One region of the Nocardioides sp. Root151 genome, then DNA from elsewhere that is predicted to be linked to it. Evidence: predicted binding sites of a transcription regulator. Region 1 holds the regulator's gene; the other holds the start of a gene.
What was found. The regulator LexA, encoded in region 1, represses DNA repair genes until DNA is damaged. The targets are predictions, from matches to a motif close to TCGAACANNTGTTCGA.

Region 1 (3,355 bases):
GAGACCACCACCGGGGCGCCGATGAAGACTGACGAGTTCCCGAGCTCGTCGGTGAGGGTGATCCGGAATCGGTAGGTGCCCGCAACGGCGTACGCTCCGCTGGTTGTGCGACCGTTCCAACGGAACCAAGAGGGGCTGGCGGGGAGATTGCGCACGACGGTGCCACCGGAATTGAGGACCGCGACCCGGATCGTGCTGACCTCGGACTCTTGGTCGATGGTCGGCCTCAGTGTGACTGTGTCGCGATAGCCGTCGACGTACGGGAAGAAGCCGGTGAGACTGCGAGACACGCTGGTCACGCTGGGTGCGGTCACGTCGATGTCCAACCCCACGAAGGCAACTCCGGTGAAGTCGTGGCCATGATCGGAGGCGCTCGTCGTCACCCGGATTCGGTGATCCCCGGTCGACGGGGTGACGCCCAAGGCGGTGGGATCGACGGTTATCTCGGCGTCGCCACTCGCGTCCAGGGTGACCGGCTGTGAGTCGGTCAGCACGGCACCAGCGATGGTCTCCAGCTGCCAGGTGGCGACCTGACCGGGGAGCCCCTCGGTCTCGACGGTGGCCGTCGCCCTGTCGAGTCGTCCGTCCCCGTTGGGGCTCAGAATGTAGGGGTTGATGTCGTAGACCGATACGGCCAGGTTGCGGCGTGCGGTCAGCGCGGCGCTGGCGTTCTCGTTCGCACACATGCTGTAGAACGTGGCGCTGGTGTCACGGATGCATCGGCGGACGACGAGCTCTCCGGAGGCGACGTCGGCGTAGGGAGACGCGGTCAGCTGCCGTGGCTGGTCGCGAACCAGCGCCGGCCCTTGGGCCTGGTTCGCCCAGAGGAGGCTGAGCTCTCCCGGTCCGTCGTCGTGGACGGTCACGCTTGGCAGGGCCTCGGATCGGAGGTCGACGAAGACCGGTTCGGTAGGGGCGTCCCAGGTGACGGGGTTGGAGACGTCGAGGGTGGCAGTGTCGGTCGGCGTGCTCAGGCAGGTGGACGGTGTGCTCGTGCCACAGGGGGCGACCGTGATGACCGTTCCGGCGTCGAGGCCGAAGCTCGGCAGGGTCCAGCGAGCCACGCCGTCGACCGGATCACCGTTCGTGTAGTCGGCGATCATCTGCTTCCTGGTCTGGGCCCCGGAGCGGAAGGTGACCATGGCGTTGTCAGTGCCGGTCAGGGCCACCTCGATCGAGAGGTCGCCGCTGACCTGGTCACCCGTGGTGGGCGTGATCAGGGTGGCGTTCAGGTCTTCCGCCTGGGCGGGGGCGCCGGCCAGGCCGACGAGACCGCTGCCCACGACACTGGCGGCGAGAAGGGTGGCGAAGAGGCGTGGTGCGCGCATGGTTCCCCCGAACACAAACGTGGCGGAGAGCTCCGCCGATCTGGATGTCCCGAGACCGGAACCGCGGACACTTTATGTCACGAAACGTGCGGTGTGCGACGAAATCACGAAAGGCGTCGTACGACGACCGCGCGGTCGACGTACGACGCCTTTGTGGTGGCTGGTTCAGACGCGGCGCAGGACCGCGGTGACGATGCCGAGGATCGAGGCGTTGGTGCCGTCGATCGGGTCGTAGGCGTCGTTGTGCGGCATCAGCCAGACCTGGCCGTCCTTGCGCTGCAGGGTCTTGACGGTGGCCTCGCCGTCGATGAGAGCGGCCACGATCTCGCCGTTGCGTGCGGTCTGCTCCTGGCGGACCACGACGTAGTCGCCGCTGCAGATGGCGGCGTCGATCATCGAGTCGCCGGAGACCTCGAGCATGAACAGGGTGCCCTCGCCCACCAGGGTCTTGGGCAGCGGGAAGATCTCCTCGACCCGCTCCTCGGCCAGGATCGGGCCACCAGCGGCGATGCGGCCCACCATCGGCACGTAGGTGGCGGCCGGCATGGCGTCACCGATGCCGGTCTCGTCGATGTGCGACTCGTCTGCCGCGCTGATCGAACGGCGCGCGGCGAGCACCTCGGGCAGGAACACCTCGAGGGCACGAGGACGGTTGGGGTCGCGCTTGATGAAGCCCTTGGCCTCGAGCACCTTGAGCTGGTGGGAGACCGAGGACGAGCTGGTCAACCCGACCACCTCGCCGATCTCGCGCATGCTCGGCGGGTAGCCGCGTCGCTCGAGGGAATCACGGATCGTGTTCAGGATGCGCTGCTGGCGGGGGGTGAGGCCCGTTGCGTCCGGGGGGCCGTCGGGGAACTCGGCGACGTTGTCCTTCGATGCCATCGGGGTGCCTTCCGCAGTGCTGTTCCTGGTGGGTTTTCAACGTAGCCCCAAAACCCGACGGCTTCAAACACCTGTTCGAACGTGTCGCAAAGGTTTTCGAGCAGTTTCTCGGGTCGGGTCTCGGGAGTTCGGGGAGCGCAAAGGGCGGGCCTCCGTGGTGGAGTCCCGCCCTTTGTCTTCCCCATCCGCAGGCCGGGGTCGAGGCGACCTGCGGAAATTTCAGTGGCGTCCTGGCTCAGTCGAGCGGGACGTAGATCTGCTGGCCGGCGACCAGCATCGAGGAGTCGAGCGCGTTGAGCTGCTTGATGGTGTGCACCATGTCGCGCACCTCGCCGTCGTCGGCCACGTCGGCGGCGATCGCCCAGAGCGTGTCGCCGGGCTGGACCGTCACTGCGCGGGTTGGCTGGTCGACGCCGGCGTGGTTGGTGGCCATCGACGAGGTGCCGAGGAAGACCGCGGCGGCGAGCACGAAAAGCATCGCCGCGACGAAGACGACCAGCCGGCCGCGCTGCGTGAGGCGGACCTGGTTGCGGGCGCCGTGCTGCGCAGGGCGCATCGGCGTCTGGATGGCGGGGCTCAGGGTCATCGTGCTCATCGGGACCTCCGGGGGAAGGGGGTGGTCTGTGTCAGACGAATGTCTACAGACGACCACCGACAACGGACTTCCGGAGCGGAGGATCGATCAGACGTTCGATCGAACACATGTACGACGGTAGAGCATGTGTTCGAACGAATCAAGAGAGCGGCCGAACAAATGTTCGACGTGTCGCGGGGCGGGTCAGGGAACCCGTCAGCGGACCCGGATCACCTTCGACTGGGCCTGCCGGCACAGTCCCTGGGTGAGGAATGTCGGCTTGATCAGCGCGTAGAACTTGCCGGGCTTGCGCCTGGCGCGGGGCAGCGTCCAGACGCCTCGGGTGGACGTGCGGGCCAGGCCCACTCGCGCCGAACGACCCGGCCCCATCACGCGCCGGAGCTCGACCACCTTGCGCGAGACGCAGGCGTTGACCGGCGAGCGCAGCACTCCCTTGAACTGCTTCACGCGGACGCCGTAGGCGATCGTCCCGGTGCGGGCCAACGGCGGGCAGCCGGTGTCGTTGTAGGCGGCGGCCAGCGGGCAGGCGTCGCCCTTCTCGTAGCCGTCG
Region 2 (3,355 bases), on a different contig from region 1:
GGCCACCTGGACCCCTGCCGCTGTACAGGCCCAGGCGGTTGCGGCCCGCACCTACGCGTCGTACGAGAAGCAGCACCCGCGCGCTAAGCACTACCAGATCTGCGACACCACCGCGTGCCAGGTGTACGGCGGCTACTCGCGCGAGCACCCCGCCTCGAACGCCGCGGTCGACGCGACCCGGGGACGGATCCTGACCTACGCCGGGGCTCCGGCGTTCACCCAGTTCGGCTCGAGCAGCGGCGGTTGGACCTCGGCGAACCAGTTCCCCTACCTGCCCGCCAAGGCCGACCCGTACGACGACTGGTCCGGAAACGCCAACCATGATTGGCGAATCGAGCTCGACGTGTCGCGCATCGAGAAGGCCTGGCCGACGATCGGCAACCTGCGCCAGATCCGGGTGACCAGTCGCGACGGGCACGGCCAGTGGCAGGGTCGCATCGAGCGGATGACCCTGGTCGGCGGCACTAGGAGCGTGACGATCGGCGGTGACGAGTTCCGCTCGAGGCTCGGCCTGAAGTCCACCTGGGTCAGCTTCGCCGCCGCAGCCGCTCCGCGAAAGACGGCCACCTCGAGGTCGGCTCTTCCCGAAGACGCGGCGGACACCTCTGTTCTCGACTGATCGAAGGCGACGGAAAGTCCATTGCGGTGGACCGGACCGTTGGGCAGGATCGGCTCATGGTCACGGTCGAGGACGTGCGTCAGCTGGCGCTGACCCTGCCGCGCACCACGGAGCACTTCATCCACGGGCGGGTGAAGTTCCGGGTCAAGCAGATCGTCTACGTCTCGTTCTCCCGGGACGGAAGCCTGATGGGCTTCGGGTTCCCGAAGGATGAGCGGACCGCCCTGGTCGAGAGCGAGCCCGACAAGTTCCAGCTGCCGCGCGAGTCGGACCTGCGCTTCCACTGGGTGGTGGCCCGCATGGATGCGCTCGACCTCGAGGAGATGACCGAGCTGGTCACCGATGCCTGGGCCATGGTGGTGCCCAAGTTCCTGGTCAGGGAGCACTTCGGGGAGCAGTGACCAACGAGGTGTCCATTTCTCTTGTGCCTCTAACCGAACGGGTGTACATTGGTCACAATCCTCCGGTGAGGTGGCGGTGTCCCCGTCGAAGCCGGTCGGATCAGACGCATCACGGTGAGTGATAGCCCCGGGTCGGGGCCTCCGGTGTCGCAGTGACTTTTTCCTGCGTAGGAGGCCGATCATGACGTTGCACCCGATGACCGACGGTGTCGCCGGTGTGCATGCTGCGATCGATACGGTGGCGGCGTTCGAGCCGCTCTACGTGCCGGCCGAGCAGAAGTCCGGGCTGATGCGTGAGCTGGTCCGGGCCGAGGCGCGGTTGGCGGCGGTGCGGTTGCGGGTGCTGGCGGTCGCCGGTGACGTGGCCGAGACCACCGGTGCCCGTGACGCCGGGGTCTGGTTGGCCGCCGACCGCAACCTGGATCACGCGGCAGCCCGGGCCGACCTCGCGTTGGCGGGCATCCTGGAGGAGCGCTGGGCGGGCGTGGCGGCGGCGTTGGCGGCCGGGGAGATCCACCTGGAGCAGGCCCGCGCCATCGTGAACGCGTTGGAGGAGGTCCGTGACGACCTCACCGCCGACCAGCTGGTCGAGGCCGAGGCCCAGATGCTGGTCGAGGCCAAGAGTCTGGACCCCAAGGGTCTGCGCAAGCTGGGGCGCCACCTGGCCGACGTGGTCGACCCCGCCTCCGCGGAGGAGCGTGAGGCCAAGAAGCTGGCCGAGCACGACAAGCACGCGGCGGAGAAGGCGAAGCTCTCCTTGCGCCCCCAAGGTGACGGCACCACCCGGATCAGTGGCCTGCTGCCCGACGCGGTCGCGCACCGGCTGCGGACCTACCTGGAGGCATTCGCCCAGCCCCGCAAGCAGGCCGCGGCCGCCGACGGACGCCGGGTGCCCTACAAGACGTTGATGGCCCGCGCGTTCGGTGACTTCCTCGAACGCGTCGACCCCGCCCGGCTCCCCGACCACGGCGGTGATGCGACCACGGTGATCGTGACGATCACCCTCGACCAGTTGCGCACCGACCTCGCCTCCGCCGGCCTGGGCTACGACGACGACACCGGGCTGACCGCGGCCACCGCCCGCCGGCTCTCCTGCCAGGCGATGATCATGCCGATGGTCCTCGGTGGCGCCTCCCAGGTCCTCGACGCCGGCCGGGCCTCACGCTTCCACACCCCGGCGATGCGCAAGGTGATCCGACTACGCGACAAGACCTGCCGTGCTGCCGGCTGCGACGTACCAGCCCAGTGGTGCGACATCCACCACCTCACCCCCTGGGCCGAGGGCGGCAAGACCTCGGTGAAAGACGGTGTGCTGCTCTGCTGCCACCATCACCACCGGGTCCACGACCCTGCCTACCTCCACGAACGACACCCCGACGGATCCATCCGCTTCACCAGACGCACCTAGGCCGACCCGGATGCAGAAGAGATCAGCCCACGACGATGATCAGGTCTCCGCCCTCGACGGAACGCGTGTCCGGTACGGCGACGCGCTCGACGGTGCCCGCCATCGGTGCGGTGATCGAGGCCTCCATCTTCATCGCCTCGATGGTGGCGACGGCCTCGCCGGCCTCGACCTTGTCGCCCTCGGCAACGGTCACCGTGACCACGCCCTGGAACGGCGCCGCGACCTGACCGGGCTTGCCCGGCTCGGCCTTCTCGGTTGCGGCGACCTCGGCCGCGACGCCGCGGTCGCGCACGCTGATCGGGCGGAGCTGGCCGTTGATCGTGCACATCACCGAGCGGTAGCCGCGCTCGTCGGGCTCGCCGATCGCCTGCAGCCCGAGCAGCATCTTCTTGCCCGGCTCGAGGTCGACCTCGTGCTCCTCGCCGGCGTTGAGGCCGTAGAGGTAGTCGATGGTCGGCAGGATCGAGGTGTCGCCGTACTGTGCCCGGGCCTCGGCGAACTCGCGGGCCGGGCCGGGGAACAGCAGCTCGTTGAGCGTGCGCCGGCGGTCGCTGTCGAGCCCGGCGACCTGCTCGGGGGTCAACGCCGGTGCGGGCTTGCGGGCCGTGCGGCCCTCGAGTGCCTTGGTGCGGAACGGCTCGGGCCAGCCACCGGGCGGGTCGCCCAGCTCACCGCCGAGGAAGCCGATCACCGAGTCGGGGATGTCGAACTTCGCGGGGTTCTCCGCGAACTCGGCCGGGTCGGCGCCGACCGCGACCAGGTGCAGGGCGAGGTCGCCGACCACCTTGGACGACGGGGTCACCTTCACGATGTTGCCGAGGATGTCGTTGGCCGCGGCGTACATGTCCTCGATCTGCTCGAACTTCTCGCCGAGGCCGAGCGCGATCGCCTGCTGGCGCAGGTTGGAGAGCTGTCCGCCGGGGATCT

Region 2: the regulator LexA is predicted to act here: its motif matches at 1,054-1,069, upstream of ASD66_RS02620 (HNH endonuclease signature motif containing protein).

The regions. Positions count from the first base shown of each region.
Region 1 is NZ_LMGG01000007.1:385,117-388,471, forward strand. It holds gene ASD66_RS19445 (FlgD immunoglobulin-like domain containing protein) at 1-1,328, opposite strand, end outside; gene lexA (transcriptional repressor LexA) at 1,494-2,210, opposite strand; gene ASD66_RS19455 (LysM peptidoglycan-binding domain-containing protein) at 2,446-2,805, opposite strand; gene ASD66_RS19460 (thrombospondin type 3 repeat-containing protein) at 3,001-3,355, opposite strand, start outside.
Region 2 is NZ_LMGG01000001.1:562,282-565,636, reverse strand. It holds gene ASD66_RS02630 (SpoIID/LytB domain-containing protein) at 1-619, shown strand, start outside; gene ASD66_RS02625 (MmcQ/YjbR family DNA-binding protein) at 676-1,020, shown strand; gene ASD66_RS02620 (HNH endonuclease signature motif containing protein) at 1,202-2,428, shown strand; gene ASD66_RS02615 (pyruvate carboxylase) at 2,451-3,355, opposite strand, start outside.